Linked DNA regions of Asanoa sp. WMMD1127. The protein of the gene in region 1 binds, or shares a complex with, the protein of each later gene. Links are inferred from orthologs where the notes say so. Each region holds a gene or a part of one and is shown in the gene's direction. Other genes may lie near its edges.

Evidence for each region.
Region 2: the proteins of prfA (region 1) and O7635_RS00640 are in contact, whole or in part, in a crystal structure (PDB 2B3T), measured with the Escherichia coli proteins. The link is inferred for Asanoa sp. WMMD1127 from one-to-one orthologs.

The regions. Positions count from the first base shown.
Region 1 is NZ_JARUBP010000001.1:3,294,689-3,303,605, forward strand. What follows is about bases 865-3,730. They hold prfA (peptide chain release factor 1), read left to right. Parts: upstream 865-1,686; coding sequence 1,687-2,775; downstream 2,776-3,730. Other genes in these bases: O7635_RS15720 (AAA family ATPase), read right to left, coding at 865-1,227; rpmE (50S ribosomal protein L31), read left to right, coding at 1,381-1,602; O7635_RS15735 (endonuclease V), read right to left, coding at 2,761-3,267; O7635_RS15740 (Clp protease N-terminal domain-containing protein), read right to left, coding at 3,264-3,730. Also shown: more of O7635_RS15720, read right to left, coding at 319-864; more of O7635_RS15740, read right to left, coding at 3,731-3,962; O7635_RS15745 (DUF11 domain-containing protein), read left to right, coding at 4,058-5,572; O7635_RS15750 (GGDEF domain-containing protein), read right to left, coding at 5,469-7,010; prmC (peptide chain release factor N(5)-glutamine methyltransferase), read left to right, coding at 7,117-7,977; O7635_RS15760 (L-threonylcarbamoyladenylate synthase), read left to right, coding at 7,977-8,618; O7635_RS15765 (phosphotyrosine protein phosphatase), read left to right, coding at 8,621-8,917. UniProt on the Escherichia coli protein: Peptide chain release factor 1 directs the termination of translation in response to the peptide chain termination codons UAG and UAA.
Region 2 is NZ_JARUBP010000001.1:105,815-114,864, forward strand. What follows is about bases 4,215-7,213. They hold O7635_RS00640 (putative protein N(5)-glutamine methyltransferase), read left to right. Parts: upstream 4,215-5,328; coding sequence 5,329-6,099; downstream 6,100-7,213. Other genes in these bases: O7635_RS00630 (TfoX/Sxy family protein), read left to right, coding at 4,215-4,436; O7635_RS00635 (SDR family oxidoreductase), read left to right, coding at 4,433-5,332; O7635_RS00645 (aspartate-semialdehyde dehydrogenase), read left to right, coding at 6,175-7,197; O7635_RS00650 (AraC family transcriptional regulator), read right to left, coding at 7,154-7,213. Outside these bases: O7635_RS00600 (DUF397 domain-containing protein), read left to right, coding at 295-477; O7635_RS00605 (helix-turn-helix transcriptional regulator), read right to left, coding at 605-1,417; O7635_RS00610 (hypothetical protein), read left to right, coding at 1,582-1,827; O7635_RS00615 (hypothetical protein), read left to right, coding at 1,851-2,393; O7635_RS00620 (SRPBCC domain-containing protein), read right to left, coding at 2,390-3,028; O7635_RS00625 (hypothetical protein), read right to left, coding at 3,084-3,974; more of O7635_RS00630, read left to right, coding at 4,104-4,214; more of O7635_RS00650, read right to left, coding at 7,214-7,933; O7635_RS00655 (PPOX class F420-dependent oxidoreductase), read left to right, coding at 7,963-8,385; O7635_RS00660 (pitrilysin family protein), read right to left, coding at 8,382-9,050. UniProt on the Escherichia coli protein: Methylates the class 1 translation termination release factors RF1/PrfA and RF2/PrfB on the glutamine residue of the universally conserved GGQ motif, i.e. on 'Gln-235' in RF1 and on 'Gln-252' in RF2.

The DNA.
Region 1 (8,917 bases):
GCCGAGGTCCGCGGCTTGTGTCGGTCGCGGCGTAGCCAGCCGCGATGACCCGGCGCTGCGGCCAGGCTCGTGTCGGTGATCGCGCAACCGGCGCGACCACCCCCGGCCACGAGACCAACCCCTTGCCCACCCCTCTCCCCGGAGGCAGGGGGTGGAGGTCCTCGGCGGGCGTAGCCCGGCACCAATCAGGATCTCCGGATGGGGACAAGGTGGAGCGCCCCACCGGACGAACGACCTTGTCCCCATCCGGAGATCCTGATGCCCTGAGGCGAAGCCCGACGAGGACCTCCACCAGAACCACGAGCCGCAACCAGAGACTCAGAAGTCGCCCTCAGCAACCTGAAACACCGTCAGCCCAAGATCGCGCCACATCTTCACCACGTGTTGACGGTCGTCGAACACCCCGACCACCCGATACTCAGCCGCGATCTCACGCTGGAAGATGTCCCGCTTGACGACCGCGTCGCGGCGGCTGTCGCCGTACGCCCTCATGTGCAGGGTGATGTAGGGGACCGCGACGTGCTCCGCCAGCCAGGCCTCCGTGTCGGCCCGCGCGCTCTCCTCGCGCCCCGTGCAGTAGATGACCCCATAGCCCGCCGCGTGCATGGCGCGCACCGCGGCGATCACCGCGTGGTTCGGCTGGTCCTCGGTGACCCGATGCAGATCGAGATGGTGGCGATCCCCGAGCAGGGCGACCGTGCCGTCGATATCGACCAGGACCACCTCAGGGGCCGCGGGAGGCGGCGAGTAGCGGTCCAGCGGCGGCGCCTCCGCCACCGTCGGCACCGGCAGCGGCAGCGGCCGCCCGAAGAGGTAGCGGCGCCACATCGAGCGGATCGCCGCCTCGCCCACCTGCTCGTCCTTGGGGCGGGTGGCGTCGCGGCGTACGCATTCGTCGACCGGCACGTCCGTGAAGTCCTGCACCGAGAATGTGGCGCCGTGGCGGGCGGCGAGCCAGGCCCAGTCGCGTACCAGGCGTTGGCGCAGGTTGGTGTCGTCGACGCAGACGTCGATGCCGGCGCCCAGCAGGTTCTCCACCAGGGTGAACGAGGCGACCGTGACCGCCCGCTCCGCCCGGTCCGTCAGCAGGGGCTCGCCGTGCAGCATGCGGCGGAGGTCGTCGCGGTTGACGCGGACCACCCACGGTTGCAGGGACCTCGCATAGGTGGTCTTTCCGGACGCGGGCAGGCCGCGGGTGATGATCAACCGGGGCGCGCGGGGCGGCATGGGATCAATCATCGCCCACGGGAATGGGTGGTCCGGGGGCCGCGTTACACCGGGCGGACCAGTGCATGGCAGACTGGTCAATCGGCCAAGGTTCCGGTTCACGTCCGATCGGTGGACGACCCGGCGACCATCGACGAAAGGACCGAGGCGGCTATGAAGCCCGACATCCACCCGCAGTACGTGACCACCGAGGTCACCTGTTCCTGCGGCAACACCTTCACCACCCGCAGCACGGCGAAGAACGGTCAGATCCACGTCGAGACCTGCAGCGCCTGCCACCCGTTCTACACCGGTAAGCAGCGCGTTCTCGACACCGCCGGCCGCGTGGCCAAGTTCCAGCAGAAGTACGCCAAGGTTCAGGCCAAGAAGAAGTAGCTGCGCTGACGGCGCCCCTCTCGCGAGTTCGCGGGGGTGGGCGCCGTCGTCTGTTCGCAAGCGAAAGGCCCAAAGGAGCGCAGGATGAGCGTGGATCGACTCGCGGGGCTGCTCGACGAGTACGACGAGCTGGAGAAGCGGCTCGCGGACCCGGCGATCCACGCCGACCAGAACACGGCGCGCCGCGTCGGTCGCCGGTTCGCCGAGCTGGCGCCCATCCGCAAGGCCAACGACGAGCTCGAGCAGACCCGCGCCGACCTGACCGCCGCGCGCGAGCTGGCCGCCGAGGACCCGTCGTTCGCCGGTGAGGTCGAGGCGATCTCGGCCGGGCTGCCGGCGCTGGAGGAGCGGCTCGCGGAGCTGCTCATGCCGCGCGACCCGCACGACGCCAAGGACGTGATCGTCGAGATCAAGGCGGGCGAGGGCGGCGAGGAGTCGGCGCTGTTCGCCGGCGACCTGCTGCGCATGTACACCCGCTACGCCGAGCGGCACGGCTGGGTCACCGAGGTGATCGACGCGCAGGATTCGGACCTTGGCGGTGTCAAGGACGTCTCGCTCGCCGTCAAGACCAAGGGCGTGCCCGAGGGCGGCAACGGCGTCTGGTCCCGCCTCAAGTGGGAGGGCGGCGTGCACCGGGTGCAGCGCGTTCCCGTGACCGAGTCGCAGGGCCGGATCCACACCTCCGCGGCCGGCGTGCTCGTGCTGCCCGAGGCCGAGGACGTCGACGTGACGATCGATCCCGGCGACATCCGGGTCGACGTGTTCCGCTCGTCGGGCCCCGGCGGTCAGTCGGTCAACACCACGGACTCGGCGGTACGCATCACGCACCTGCCCACCGGCATCGTGGTCAGCTGCCAGAACGAGAAGAGCCAGCTCCAGAACCGCGAGCAGGCGATGCGGATCCTGCGCGCCCGGCTCCTCGCCGCCGCCCAGGAGGAGGCCGACGCGGCCGCGTCCGACGCCCGCAAGGCGCAGGTGCGTACCGTCGACCGTTCCGAGCGCATCCGCACCTACAACTTCCCGCAGAACCGGATCAGCGACCATCGGATCGGCTACACCGCGTACAACCTCGATCTGGTGTTGGCCGGTGACCTCGACGGCGTGCTGGACGCGCTGACCGAGGCCGACCGGGCCGCCCGGCTCGCGGGGGAGACCGAGCTATCCCGGCAGTGACCGGGCCAGCCGGTCGACCCGGCGCAGCGCGTCCGGGATGCGGTGCGCCCCGGCCATCGCGCTGATCATCGCGGCGGCGTCGGCCACGTCGATGCCGACCGCGGTCACCCAGAGCGGCCGCGCGCCCGCGCCGCGGACCACCGGCACGGCGTGCGTCGCCGCCCAAAACGCCGTCTTGGCGACACCCACCACCGGCTTGCCGACCTCTTCGTGTACGCGCGCGCCCAGCCCCGGCCGGCTCGCCGGATCAAGGTCGACGTAGCCGTCCACCACCAGCAGGTCGACCGGCGCCGCCGTGGCCAGGACCGCGCGGATCGCCGGCAGCTCACGTTCGAAGAAGAAACCCGGGCGGTACGCCGGAACGGTGTCGACCTCGGCCACGTGCTCCTCGGTCAGCGTGGCGAACCGTGGCTCACCGGCGACGACGAGCGCCGCCCGGGCACCGCCGGACGCCGGGTAGTGCGCGTCGACGGCGCCGTAGCGGCTGGTCACCCCTTGGCGCGGTGCTGGAAGCCGAGCAGCGCGGTCTCCACCGTCTGCTTCGTGCGGTCATAGCTGAACCCGGCCTCATGGAGCACCTGGCCCGCCGGCGTCTCCGGCATGCGCAGCAGCCCGAGCAGGATGTGCTCGGTGCCGACGTAGTTGTGGCCGAGGTCGAGCGCGCTCTGGGTCGTCTCTTCCAGCAGCTTCTTGGCGGCGGCGGAGAACGGCACGTGCTCGGTCGCGGTCTCGCCGGGAGCCGCGGGCAGGCGGGCCGTCACCGTCTCGGCCAGCGCGGCCGGGTCGGCGCCGAGCGCGCGGACCAGCTTGGCGGCCAGCGCCTCGGTCGCGCCGAGCAGGGTGACGAGAACGTGCTCGGGCTCGACCTGCCCGTCGCGGCGCTCGCGGGCCAGGGCCTGCGCGTCCTTGACGACCTGGGCCGGCCGCTCGGTGAACCGCGCGAACCGGCTCGTGCCGCGCTGCTGCGCGGCCTGCTTGGAGACGCCCATCGCGTCGCCGATCTGGCTCCACGACGCCCCGCTCTGCCGGGCCGCGCGGATGAAGTGGTCGATCAGCTGGTCACCGAGGTCGCCGAGAGCGCGGGCCCGGGAGCGGGCCTCGCCGACGCGGACCACCGGGTCGGCGTCGGGCAGGTCGCGCTCGAGCGCGATGATCAGGTCGTCGACCGAGACGTCGAGTGGCGCCATGCGTCAATTGTGGGTTGACGCGCCGCCTAGCGTCAAGCCCGACTTGACGCCCCAAACGCCGGACGCCTGTCCGTTATGTGGCTAGTGTGGCTGGTGTGAGGTGGTTTCGGCTCGCGGCCGCTTCCGTGCCGCTCGGGCTCGTGCTCGGGCTTCCTGGCATAGCGCCAGCGGCGCAGCCGACACGTCGGCCGACGGCCTCGCCCGCCCCGCGGCCGGAGGTCAAGCTGCCGCCGGGTGGGCTACCGACCACCGCGCAGCTGACCCTCACCGCCAAAGCAACCCCGACCACGGTCAAGCCCGGCCAGGACGCCACCCTCACCATCACCGCCCGCAACGCCGGTCTGCTGCCGGCCAGCGACATCAAGGTCGCTGTGCCGCTGCCGGCCGGCCTCGCCGTCACCGGCCCCGCCGGGACACAGGGCACATTCGACGGTCTGCTGTGGACCGTCGGCGCGCTCCCGGTCCGCCGGACCGCGACGCTGACGCTCAAGGTGAAAGGCACGACCGCCGCGACCGTCACGGCCGCCGCCGCCCTGGTCAGCTCGACCCCGCCCGACGGCGACAGCCGCGACGACCTGGCCACCGCCGCGATACGAGTCACCCCGCCGGCCGGCGCCCGCCGAACCCGGGCCGACCTCACGCTCACCGCCAAGGTGACCCCGACAATGGCGGGCCCGGGGGACCCGATCGACTACGCGGTCACGGTCACCAACAAGGGCCCCGACCCGGCGACCGACGTCGAGGTCGCCGATCCCGCGCTCACCGGCACCTTCCTGGCCTCGGCGGTGACGGCGGGCCAGGTGACGGGCCTGCCGGTGCGCACGGGCGAGCTCGCCACCGCCGCCCGCTGGCGCGTCGGCACGCTGGCGCCGGGCACCACCGCCACCTGGACGGTCCGGTCGCTGGCCACCGTGCCCGCCAGGAGCGACCCCGCCGTTCTGGTCACCCGCAGCGGCGCCGACGACCCGACGCCGGGTGACACCGTCGGCCGCGCGGCGCCCACCGTCCAGGCCGCCGACCTCGCGATCACGCGGGAGGTCAGCAACGAGACGCCGGTGTTCGGTCAGGAGGTCGCGATCATCCTGACCGTCCGCAACGCCGGCCCGGACCTGGCGCGGGGCGTCACCGTCACCGACCCGCCCAACAGCGGGCTGGCGTTCTCGTCCGCCTCGTTCGACGCGGGCGACTACGACCAGGAGACCGGCCGCTGGCTGATCGGCGACCTGGCCGCCGGCGGGGAGGTGACGCTCACGCTCGGCACGAGGGTTACCGCTCCCGGGCAGCTCGCCGGCCGGGCCGGCGTCGAGGGCCGCCCGGCCGACCCCAACAGCGCCGACAACGTGGCCGAGAACGTGTTGACCGCCAGCGGCGCCGCGCCCCGGCCGGGGCCGCTGTTCCGCACGGGCTTCCCACTGCCGTACACCCAGATCCGGCTCTCCACCGTGGAGGCCAGCGTGGTCGGCGGACTGATGATCGTGCTGGGGCTGCTGCTGCTCAACCTGCGGGTCAGGACGCCGCGCGCGGGCGGCGCTTGGCCCGCAGCATCTCGCGGTCGGCGATCTCGAAGGCCTGCCCGAGGGCGTCACGCAGCGCCGGTCCGGAGCCCTTGACCTCGGCGAAGCCGACGCTGACACCGACCGGCGTGCCGGGCACCAGCGCCTGCCAGTCCTCGGCGGCGACCGCGGCGCCGATCCGCCGGGCCACGTCGGCGGCCTCGGCCATGCCGGCGCCGGGCAGCACCACCACGAACTCGTCGCCGCCGTAGCGGGCCACGAAGTCGCCGCGCCGCATCACCCGGTGGATCACGCCGGCGATGCGCTGCAGCACGAGGTCGCCGGAGTGGTGGCCGTGCTCGGTGTTGACGGCCTTGAAACCGTCGAGGTCGCAGACGCCGATCACGGCCGCCTCGCCGCGGGCGACCATGGCCGCGACGTAGCGCTCGAGCTGGCGGCGGTTGGGCAGCCCGGTCAGCGGGTCGGTGAGCGCCTCGCCGGCCAGTTGCATAGCGGTGCGGCGCAGCTCCTCGCGCTCGATCTGGGCCGCGATGCCGTCGACGTAGACGGTCTGGAGCCGGTCGCTGCGCTGGGCGGCGAGCCGGAACGCCTTGCGGTCGGCGCGGTGCGCGGCGGCGTGGTCGCCGGCCCGGGCGTAGATCAGGCTGCGCAGCCGCTCCGGCTCGGCGGCACCCAGTGTCTGCGGCGAGATGGTGATCGTGCCGAGCCGGGCCAGCGCCTCGATCGGGCGGCCCTCGGCGATCGCCAGGCACACGTCACCGAGCTGGCGCAGGTCGCGGGCGCGGGCCCCGTCGCCGCCGGCGGCCAGCAGGGCGGACACGTCGTCGTCGAGGTCCTCGCCGAGGGCGCCGCGGCGGGCGGCCGCGTAGCCGTAGGCGGTGATGGTCGAAGGGCGCAGGCGCGCCCCGCCGTCGGCCTCGAGGAACCGGCACAGGTCGACGCCGATGTCGCGCAGCACCCGCAGGCAGCCGTCGGAGTCGCCGGAGTGGTCGAGCGCGACCGCGTTGCGCAGCCGGATGCCGGGCGCCGCGAACAGCTCCTCGGGCAGCCCGGTGGACGCGCCGATCTGCCGGGCCCGCTCGATCGCGCCGAGCGCGTAGCCGTGGAAGCTCAGGTAGGAGTAGGCCATCGCCAGGTCGTGCCAGCCCCAGGCGGTGTCGCCGTCCGGGTCCTGCACGCGGGCGAGGTGGCTGGCGCTCTGCACGAAGTGGGTGACGCAGCGGTCGAGGGCGCCCTGGTGGTGGGCGGCGAGCGCGGCGAGGGCGTGGGCGTGGCCGATGAGGTAGGGGTCGCCGGCCTCACGGGCACACTCCAGCGCGCGGTCGACGGCCGCGGCATATTCGGCGGTGCGGCCCAGGTTGAGCACCGCCGACAGCCGCTGGATCAGCGCGTCGGCGCGGGTGTTGGGCTCGGCGGTGGTCTCGAGGACGCGGTCGAGCACGACGCAGGCGTCGGCGGAGCGGCTCTGCATCATCAGCGCGCGCGCCTGGCGCAACGCGTCAACCTGGTCGGGGACCCGGTCGAGCCAACCCACCGAGTGACCCCCTTCTGCAACCGTCGCGTGGTCGAGCGTCAATGATTATCGCGTGACGGGCCGCCGACGACAGCCGACCGAAGGGACGACGATCCGCGTCGCACCAATGATCGCCGATGCGACGGCGAGGTTGGCGTCCGCGGGGGTCGAATCCCCACGAAACGACGCCGAGCTGCTGGCGGCTCACGTTCTCGGCGTGTCGCGCGGGCGCCTGTTGCTCGCCGACGGGTTCACCGCGGCGCAGGCCGACGCGTACCGCCGGCTGGTCGATCGCCGTCATGATCGGGAGCCTCTGCAATATCTGACGGGTACGGCGGCCTTCCGGCACCTGGAGCTCGCGGTCGGACCGGGCGCCTTCGTGCCCCGCCCGGAGACCGAGCTGCTGGCCGGCTGGGGGATCGACCTGGCCCGCACCCTCGCCGCGCCGGTGGTGGTCGACCTGTGCGCGGGACCAGGCCCGATCGCCCTGTCGGTGGCCCAGGAGGTGCCGACCGCGACGGTGTACGCCGTGGAGAAGTCACCGGCCGCCCTCGAGTGGCTGCGCCGCAACGCCGCCGACCTCGCCCCCGACGCCCGGGTGGTGGCGGGCGACGTGGCCGACCCGAGCCTGCTGGCGGAGCTGCGCGGCCGGGTGGACGTGCTGCTGAGCAACCCGCCCTACGTACCGGAGGGCACTCCTGTCCCACCGGAGGTGGACAGGTTCGATCCCGCGACCGCGGTGTTCGGCGGCCCCGACGGGCTGGCCGTGGTGCGTCCGGTGATCGAGCGGGCGGCGGCGCTGCTGCGCCCCGGTGGCGGGCTGGCCCTCGAACACGACGAGGAGCACGCGGTGGTGCTGCCGGAGCTGCTGCGAAACGACGGCCGCTTTGACCGGGTCGAGGCGCATGCGGATCTCACAGGCCGTCCTCGATTCACCACTGCCCGCCGTAGGTCGGACAGCTTGTCGTGGCAGACTGGCTCCTCGTGATGCTCTATGACTGCCGGTCGATCGCCGACCGCGACCGGGGGATCGCCGCCGCGATCGAGGCGGTCAAGTCCGGCGAGCTGGTGGTGTTCCCGACCGACACGGTCTACGGGCTGGGCGCCGACGCGTTCACCCCGCACGCGGTGGCGCAGTTGCAGACGGCCAAGGGCCGCGACCGGGGCGCCGCGCCGCCGGTCATGGTCGGCTCCCGGCACACCCTCGACGGCCTGGTCTTCTCGCTGCCGCAGTCGGCCCGCGACCTGGTCGAGGCGTTCTGGCCCGGCCCGTTGACGATCATCATCGAGCACTCGCCCACCCTCCAGTGGGACCTGGGCGAGACCGGCGGGCAGATCGCGGTGCGGATGCCGCTGCACCCGGTCGCGCTCGAGGTGCTGCGCGAGACCGGCCCGATGGCGGTGCTCTCCGCCAACAAGGGCAGCCGGCCCGCGCCGACCACCGCCGAGGAGGCCCGGGAGCAGCTCGAGTACGCGGTCCGCGTCTACCTCGAGGCCGGCCCCAGCGCCGACCCGGTGCCCAGCACGATGGTCGACGTGACCGGCGACGTGCCGCGGCTCCTGCGCGAGGGCGGCATTCCCATCGAGAAGCTGCGCGACGTGGTCCCCGGCATCGCCGTGGAGCTGTGACCGTGCCGCCGTTCACCGTCCTGCACGTGTGCATGGGCAACATCTGCCGGTCGCCGATGGCCGAGCGCCTGCTCGTGCTCGCGGTGCGGCAGCGGTTGGCCCGCGTGCCGGCGGGAGCGGCGGCCCCCGACGCCGACGAGCTGGTGCTCAGCCACAGCGCCGGCACCGGCGGCTGGCACGACGGCGAGGAGATGAACCCGCCGGCGGCCCGCCAGGTCCGCGCCCGCGGTGGCGACCCGGCCGGGTTCGCCGCCCGCAAACTCCTCTCGGAGCACATCGACGCGGCCGACCTGGTGCTG
Region 2 (9,050 bases), 3.2 Mb from region 1 along the record:
TTTGACATCCTGAGGACATCCGCTGACGCGGATTTCGGTTACGCTTCGTACGTCGCGGTTTCATGGTGAAAGAAGCAAGCCAGGAGGCGGAGATCCAATATCGGCTACTACCAGGAGAAAGTGGAGCGATGGCAGCGCGAAACCGGCACACGGTGCCGATCTTCGACTACCGAGAGCAATTTCTGGATTGTGGCCGCGCGGGTGTCCGATTCGCCGGAAACCGTGGCAGGCGCCAGTTCCCACGTCAAATGACCAGAAGGGACTAGTCCCATGCCGGACACCACGGGATGGATCATGTCCAGCCGATCTGCGGGCAACGGTGGCAGCTGCGTCGAAGCGCGCCGCCACGAAGGATGGATCGAAGTGCGCAACAGCAAGAACCGGTCCGGTGGTCTGGTGCGGTTCACCACCGAGGAATGGGACTCGTTCCTCTTCGGCGCCAAGGGCGGCGAGTTCGACAAGCTGCTGACCGACTGAGGGCAGCGACAGCAGAAGCGCCGGGCCGGTGGAACCGGCCCGGCGCGCGTGACGTAACGGTCAGCGCACGCGCCCGACCGCGCACAGGCCGCTCACCGTCGGCGAGTCCGCCCCGCGCGGCGAGCGGTCAGAAGCTCTCGAGCGGCACGGACGCCTTGCACACCAGGTCGAAGATCCGGCGGTATTCGGTGACCTCGTGCTCCTCTTCGAGGTAGAGGGCGCCGATCTGGGACTCGAGGTAGACCACGTCCGGGTCGTCGGGATCGTCGAAGTCGAGGATCCGGAAGGCGCCGGCCATCGCGGCGTGCGCGCCGACCGAGAACGGCAGCACGCGGATCTCGACGTTGTCGCGCTTGGCGGTGCGGCGCAGGTGCTCGATCTGGCCGTCGAGCACGGTCCGGCCGCCGACCGGCCGGGTCAGCGCGCTCTCGCCCAGCACCGTCACGAGGCGCGGAGCGCGGGCCAGCAGGGCGCGCTGGCGCTGCATCCGCAGCTTCACGTGGCGGTGGGCGGCCTCGTCGTCAGGGGGCTGGGCGGCGCCGAACACGGCCATCGCGTACTGCTCGGTCTGCAGCTCGCCCGGGATGATCTCGCCGTCGTAGGTGCAGATCTTGGAGGCGCTGGCCTCCAGGCCCAGATAGAGCTTGAACCAGTCGGGGATGACCGGGCTGCCGTCCCACCACTCCTCGCGCGACGTGCCGAGGGCGAGCTCGGCGAGCGCGTCAGTGACGCTCTGGTCGGCCCCGTAGAGCCAGCACAGCGCGCGGACGTTGGCCCCGGTGACGGGCACCTTGCCGGTCTCGATGCGGTGGAGGGTCGGCTCCGAGATGCCGAGCTTGGCCTCCGCGACCTCTCGACGGGACTTGCCGTTGGCCAGCCGCAGCTTGGTCAATCGCCGCCCGAGGGCCCGCCGTACCACCCGCTGGCCCGTGACCGGCACTTCCGACCTCCTGTGCGATGCGCCCCCGCGACGCCTCTCATGTCAACTCCGACACCTTACCGGCCGTACCAGTTCAGTTACACCATCCGAAGGATCAAATTGAAAAGATCGATCCGCGCGGTACGGGTACGGCGCGCGCCACCCTATCGGGGGATACTGCCGTCATGCCGCTCCCCTCCGGCTATGCCGATCTGGTCCAGCAGGCGTCCACCGACATGCGTGGCGGCGCCGACGAAACGGCCGTGCTGCGCCTGTTGCGCGACGGTGGCCTGCAGCTCCTGCCGTCCGCCCGGGCGCTGTGCGAGCTCTACGACATCGACCTCGGCGAGGCGCAACGCCGCATCGACCGCAGCGGCGTCTGGTCCGACGTCCGCGACGACCGCCCGCCGTTCGGCGTCGCCGCGGCCTGAGGAGCGCCGCTACAGTTGCCGTCATGCGGAGATGGCTGTCGATGTCTTGCGTCCTCGTGCTCGCGCTGACGGCCTGCTCCTCCACCGACGACCAGCCACCGCCGGACCTGGCGACGATGGCCAGCCCGTGCGACTTCCTCGACGAGGCGCAGCGGACGGAGCTGCAGCTCGGCCCGGGCCAGCTGTCGACCGCTCCGGGTCTCGCCGGCGGGACCGAGACCACGCTCTGCGTCTACCGCGACGCGGCGCTGGGCGACCGCGGCGGCGACTACGTCGACAGCGTCACGGTCACCTTCCTGCCGACCACGCTCGACGTCGCCCGCCGGGCGCTGGACGAGGTCGAGCAGCGCGGCCTGTTCACGGCGGGCCGGATGTCGGCGTACGCCACCGGACCCGACGGCGTGCTGCGGCGCGCGGGCGTCCGGCTCGGCGAGACCACCTGCGAGCGGCTGTTCGCGGCGTCGCCGACCCGGGCGGTGCAGATCGGCCTCACCGTCGAACGGCCACCGCTGGGCGAAGCGGCCTGCGACGCCGCCGTCCGCCTGGCGCCCTCCATCTTCTCCTAATCCTCTTCGGGGCTGTAGAAGGCGATCGTGTTGGCCACCGCGGTGTTGACGGCCTCGGGGGTCGCGCCGTCGGCGAGCTGCGCCGCGCCCCAGCTCTCGGCGCTGGCCACCATGAAGGACTGCGCCTCCGCCGACTCCTCCCAGCCCTCGGCGTCGTCGAGCCCGCCGCCGGCCAGGTGCAGGCCGAGGCCGAGGAACGACAGGTCCCAGCCGACGCCGGTGGCGCCCGGGCCGTACTGGTCCCACAGGGCCGGGTCGACGACCGCGACGTGGCGCAGCATCAGCTCCGTGCCGCCGTCGGGCTCCGGCGACAGGGTCAGGTGCACCTCGCTGCCCGTCGTCGTGGCGATGTCGGCGCCGAAGACCCAGGTGACCACGAGCTCGGTCGGCCGCTCGCAGCGCAGGATGCGACCGCCGGCGTTGCCCTCGATCTGGTAGAGGCCGCCGACCCGCAGGTCGCCGGCGATCGGCAGGAACCAGCGGCCGAGCCGCTCCGGGCTGGTCAGCGCGTCCCAGAGGTCGTCGGCCGGCGACGGGAAGCTCCGCCGCAGGACCACGGATCGCGCCGGGCCCTCAGGCAGGTTCTGCCGGCCCACCTCACGGGTGGTGGCCTTGATCGCGTCCAGGAAGTCCATGTCGGACATTTTACGACTAGCCCGCCCGGGTACGAGACAGGCGAGGACCGAGGCGCTAGCTCTGCTTTGCGAGATCGGCGCAGCCGGCCGTCTCGTCGGGCAGCAGCGGGCGCAGCAGCACCGACCACTGCTTGCCGCCGGACTCCCACGGCGTGGCGGCGTTGGCCTTGGCCGCCGCGGTCAGCACCGCCGCGGCCTGGTCGCCGGTGGCGGTCACGCAGAACACCTCGACGTTGGGGTTGAGGCGGTCACCGGGCAGCGCCGGGCCGGGCCACGCGACAGGCGCGGGCGGCTGCATCTCCAGCAGCGCCTCCGGCTGCACATAGGGCGTGGCGATCCCCGCCACCGACTTCGCCGGGTAGGCGCCCTCCTCCTTGACCGCGCCGGCGCCGAGGGTCTTCGGCAGGTCCTGCAGGGCCGCGAGCAGATCGGAGAGCTTCTTGCGGGCCGTCTTCTGCGCGCCGGTCAGCGCACCGCCGTCGTCGGGCATCTCCAGGGCGTACGCGTCGGTCTGCCGGGTCTGTGCCCCGGTGTTGACCAGGAACCGGGTCGTGGACGCGTCGGCGACGGGCGGCTGGCCCAGGTCGGCGGCCGTGCCGACGCCCGCGTCGAGGGCGCGCTGCACCAGCGCGTCGACGTCGGCCTCGGAGATGCGCGCCTGCTGCAGGTTGGGCAGCGCCGGACCGGGATAGATCGCCGGCACCGGGCCCTCGGTGATCACCCGGCCGTCACCGTAGATCGACAGCGCCGGCACCCGGCCCGGGATCGACTGCGGTGTCACGAACCCGCCGGTGTGCACCACCCGCAGCGCCACCTCGTCGGCGCCGAGCGCGCCGGCGGCCGGTGGGGCCGGTGGAGCGGCGTCCGCGGCCGGTTGTGTCGCACACGCGGAGGCCAGCACCAACAGCGGCACGGCGGCCACAGCCGCCCACGACGAACGTCCCATACCCGATCTGACGATCCAGCGGCCCGTCGGGTTCCGGCTCGGCCGGCCGGGTTCCGGCTTCGGCGTCGCGTTCCGGCTCGGCCGTCGCGTTCGGGCTTTCTTGTCGGAGGGGCGTGGCACGATCGGATGATGGTGCGTGATGATCGACTGGTCGCCCAGGTGCGCGGCCTGATCGGCGCCGATCCGGGGGTCGACGAGCGCCGGATGTTCGGCAGCCTGATCTTCATGGTCGACGGCAACATGGCCTGCGGCGTACGCGAGGACGGCCTGCTCGTGCGGGTCGGGCGCGAGGCGACCGACGAGGCGCTCGGCCGGCCCCACGTGACGCCGTTCGAGATGGGCGGCGGGCGACGCCCGGCGGGCTGGGTGGTGGTCGGCGCCGACGGGCTGGCCACCGAGACCGAGGTGCGGAGCTGGGTCGAGCAGGGCGTGGCCTACGCGCGCACGCTCCCCCCGAAATGAGCGCCACCCCTGCCCGCGAGGCGGGCCGCAGCCAGGCGCCCGGCCCGGGCGTGCTGGCGGTGACCGGGTCGACGGGCGAGCTCGGGCGCCGGGTCGCGCAACGGCTGGCCGACGCGGGCCAGCCGCAGCGCCTGGTGGTGCGCTCCCCCGACCGCGCGCCCACGCTGCCCGGCGCGACCGTGGCGGCGGCCGACTACGCCGACGCCGCCGCGGCCGAGCGCGCACTGTCCGGTGTGGACACGCTGTTCATGGTGTCGGGCGCCGAGGAGGCCGACCGCGTCACCAAGCACCTCACGTTCATCGACGCGGCCGTCGCCGCCGGCGTGAAGCACCTGGTCTACACCTCGTTCCTGGGCGCCGCGCCGGACTCGACGTTCACCCTGGCCCGCCACCACTACGCCACCGAGCAGCACCTGCACGCGAGCGGCATCTCCCACACGATCCTGCGCGACAACCTCTACCTCGACTTCCTGCCGATGCTGGCCGTCGACGGGGTGATCCGGGGGCCGGCCGGCGAGGGCCGGGTCGCCGGCGTCGCCCGCGACGACGTCGCCGATGTCGCGGTCGCCGTGCTCGGTGAGCCGGGGCGGCACGCGGGGCAGGTCTACGACCTGACCGGCCCGTTCGCGCTCACGCTGGAGGAGGCGGCCGCGACGATGACCGCGATCCTCAACCGGCCCTACCGCTACGAGGAGGAGACGGTCGAGCAGGCGTACGCCGCCCGCGCCCACTACGGCGCCCCCGCCTGGCAGGTCGACGGCTGGGTGAGCACCTACACGGCGATCGCCCACGGCGACCTGGCCGAGGTGACCGACACCGTCGAGCGGGTCGCCGGCCACCCACCCGTCGACTTCGCCGAGGTGCTCCGCCGCGCCAACCCGGTGGCCGAGGCCTGAGCGTGTCCGACCTGATCGTCGCCCGGCTGCGGGCCGCCGGGTGCGTGTTCGCCGAGGAGGAGGCCCGGCTCCTGACGGAGGCGGCGCCCGACCCGGCCCGCCTCGACGCGCTGGTCGCCGAACGGGTCCGCGGCGTCCCGCTGGAGCACGTGGTGGGCTGGGCCGAGTTCTGCGGGCTGCGGGTCGCGGTCGGGCCCGGGGTGTTCGTCCCCCGGCACCGCACCGAGCTGCTGGTCCACCTCGCCACCGCCGCGCTGGGCCCGGGCCGCCGCGTGCTGGTCGACCTGGCCTGCGGCTCGGGCGCGATCGCGGCCGCGATCGCCCACCGGCACGGCGACCTCGACATCCACGCGACCGACATCGAACCAGCCGCGGTCGCCGCGGCCCACCGCAACCTGACCCCACTCGCCGGCGCGGTCTACGAAGGGGACCTGTTCGATCCCTTGCCGGCGGGCCTGCGCGGGCAGGTCGACGTGCTGGTGGCCAACGTCCCCTACGTCCCGTCCGGCGCCGTCGGCCTGCTGCCCCCGGAGGCCCGGGAGCACGAGCCGCTGCGCGCCCTGGACGGGGGCGCCGACGGGCTCGACGTGCTGCGCCGGGTCGCCGCCGGCGCGCCCGCCTGGCTGCGGCCGGGCGGCACCCTGCTCAGCGAGATCGGCGTAGGCCAGATCGACGCGGCCAAGACCGCACTGACGGTGGCCGGCCTGGCCCCGGAGGTCGTCACCGACGACGACCTGGACGCCACGGTCATCCTCGGCCGCCGCTGACCAGGGGCCGTGAAGGCTGCCACAGGGTGGGAAACCGGGTCGGTCCGTGGGGTCGGGCTCGGTAGATTCGCGGGCATGAGGATCGGAATCGTGGGTGCCACCGGCCAGGTGGGCGGCGTGATGCGGCGCGTCCTGGCGGAGCGGGAGTTCCCGGTGACCGAGCTGCGGCTGTTCGCCAGCGCGCGCTCGGCCGGCCGGACGCTGCCGTGGCAGGGCGCCGAGGTCACCGTCGAGGACGCCGACACCGCTGACTACCGCGGGCTCGACGTGGTGCTGTTCTCGGCCGGCAAGGGCGCGTCGAAGACGCTCGCGCCCAAGGTCGCCGAGGCCGGCGCCGTGGTGATCGACAACTCGTCGGCCTGGCGGATGGACCCGGCGGTTCCGCTGGTCGTCGCCGAGGTCAACCCCCACGCGATCGCCGAGCGTCCGAGGGGCATCATCGCCAACCCCAACTGCACCACGATGGCGATCATGCCGGTGCTCAAGCCGCTGCACCGCGAGGCCGGGCTGGTCGCCATGGTCGTCGCGACCTACCAGGCGGTCTCCGGCGCCGGGCTGTCCGGCGTCGCCGAGCTCGACGAGCAGGTCCGCAAGGTCGTCGAGCGGGCCGCCGAGCTGACCCACGACGGCGCCGCGGTCGAGTTCCCGGAGCCGCGGCAGTTCGCCGAGCCGATCGCGTTCAACGTGCTGCCGCTGGCCGGCGCCGTGGTCGCCGACGGCTCCGCCGAGACCGAGGAGGAGCAGAAGCTCCGCAACGAGAGCCGCAAGATCCTCGAGATCCCGGGCCTGCGCGTCTCCGGAACCTGCGTCCGCGTGCCCGTCTTCACCGGCCACTCCATGCAGGTCAACGCCCGCTTCGCGAGCGAGCTGAGCCCGGCCCGGGCGGCCGAGCTGCTGGCCGACGCGCCCGGCGTCGCCGTCGACGACGTGCCGACGCCGCTCAAGGCCGCCGGCCGCGACCCGTCCTACGTCGGGCGGCTGCGGGCCGACGAGACCGCCGACAACGGCCTGGCCTTCTTCGTCTCCAACGACAACCTGCGCAAGGGCGCCGCGCTCAACGCGGTCCAGATCGCGGAGCTGGTGGCCCAGGCAGGCTGACGTGGTTGCGCTCCCGCGCCAGCGGTGAATAGGCCGTCGGCGTCAGCCCCGTCAGGGCGCGGAAGTCGTTGACCATGTGCGCCTGGTCGAAATAGCCGACCTCGTGCGCGGCCCGGGCCCAGTCGCGGTCCGGGCCGCCGACCGCGCCGAGCAACCGCTGCAGGCGCGCCACCCCGGCGTACCTCTTCGGCGTCAGCCCCACCCGGGCGAGGAACCGCCGCCGCAGGCTGCCGGTCGTCACGCCGAGCCGGTCACTCACCGCGCCCACGTCGAGCCCGCGACCCAGCCCCACGGCCGCGGCCGCCACGCGCCGGTCGACCGACGACAGCTCCGCCCGCCGGACCAGCTCGGACTGCAACAGCCCGAGCGCGGCCTGCGGTGAGGCCTCGCACAGCCGGTCCCGCAATCCAGACCACCCGAGATCGACGACCGGCTCGTCCAGCGCGTCCACCGGCCCGACGAACGGATATGCCCCTCCGGGCCGGAACACCACGCACACACAACGCCGCTGCTCCGCGGTGGAGATCTCCAGCGGCCCCGCCTGCGGAGGACAGAACCCGACTCCGCCGCGCACGTGTCGCCGCCCACCGGCGTACCAGCTCAGCTCGTCGGACGACAGATTGACCACCAGCTGAGCGTGACCAGTCGGCACCGTCCGCTCGCGCCCCGCCGGCAGGTCACTCTCGTAGTAGCCGATGCTCGAGACGAACGGCGCCAACTCCGGGCGGACAGGCATGACCCCAGTCTGCCGCGCATGATGGAGGCGTGCACGAGGTCTTCCACGAGCTGCTGAGCAGCCGCGACGCGGGCGTGCTGGCGACCATCCAACGCGACGGACGCCCGCACCTGTCCAACGTCAACTACACCTACGACCGGGCGGCGGGCACGATCCGCGTCTCGGTCACCGACCACCGGCAGAAGACGGTGAACCTGCGCCGCGACCCGCGCGCGAGCCTGGAGGTCACGACGCCCGACCTGGGCCGGTACGCGGTGGCCGAGGGCCGGGCCACGCTCTCCCCAGTGGCGGCCGACCCGCACGACGCCACCGTCGACGAGCTGGTCGACATCTATCGCCGCATCGCCGGCGAGCACCCGGACTGGGCCGAGTTCCGCGCCGCGATGGTCACCGACCGCCGCGTCGCCCTGACCCTGCACGTCGAGCGCCTCTACGGCTGGCCCAGAAGCTAGACCGCGGCCACGACCACGTCTCCCAGGCCCGTGGCTTCGAGTTCGGAGCGGATCACGGCCGCGTCGCCCTCGATGACCAGGGTGATGCCGTCGGGGTTGAGGTGGGCGGCGGTGGCGGCGGAGACCTCGTCGACGGTGGCGTGCAGCAGCGACTCCCGCAGCCGCGCGTGATAGTCGTCGGGCAGGTCGTGCACGACCAGCGTCGACAGCGCGCTCGCGTAGGCCCGCGGCGTCTGCAGGCCCACCGACAGCTGCCCGGCCCGCCAATCGCGGGCCACCGCCAGCTCGGGCTCGGTGACCCCTTCGGCCTGCGTACGGGCGATCTCGCCGACCGCGTCGACCAGGGCCGGCGCGGTCACCGCGGTCTGCACGCCGGCGCTGACCACGAACCGGCCGAACCGGCGCGACAGGCCGTATTCCGAGCGGATGCCGTAGGTGTAGCCGCGCACCTCGCGCAGCAGGTGGTTGAGCCGCGAGGTGAACGCGCCGCCGAGCACGATCGCGCCCAGCGTCATCGGCACGTAGTCGGGGTGCGAGCGGTGCGGCGCCGGGTGCCCTAGCCGCAGCGTCGACTGCACCGAGCCGGGCCGGTCGACCAGCACGATCCGGCGGGCCGAGCGCGCCGCGACCGGGAACGGGTCGCCGGCCAGCGGCGCGGCCTCGGT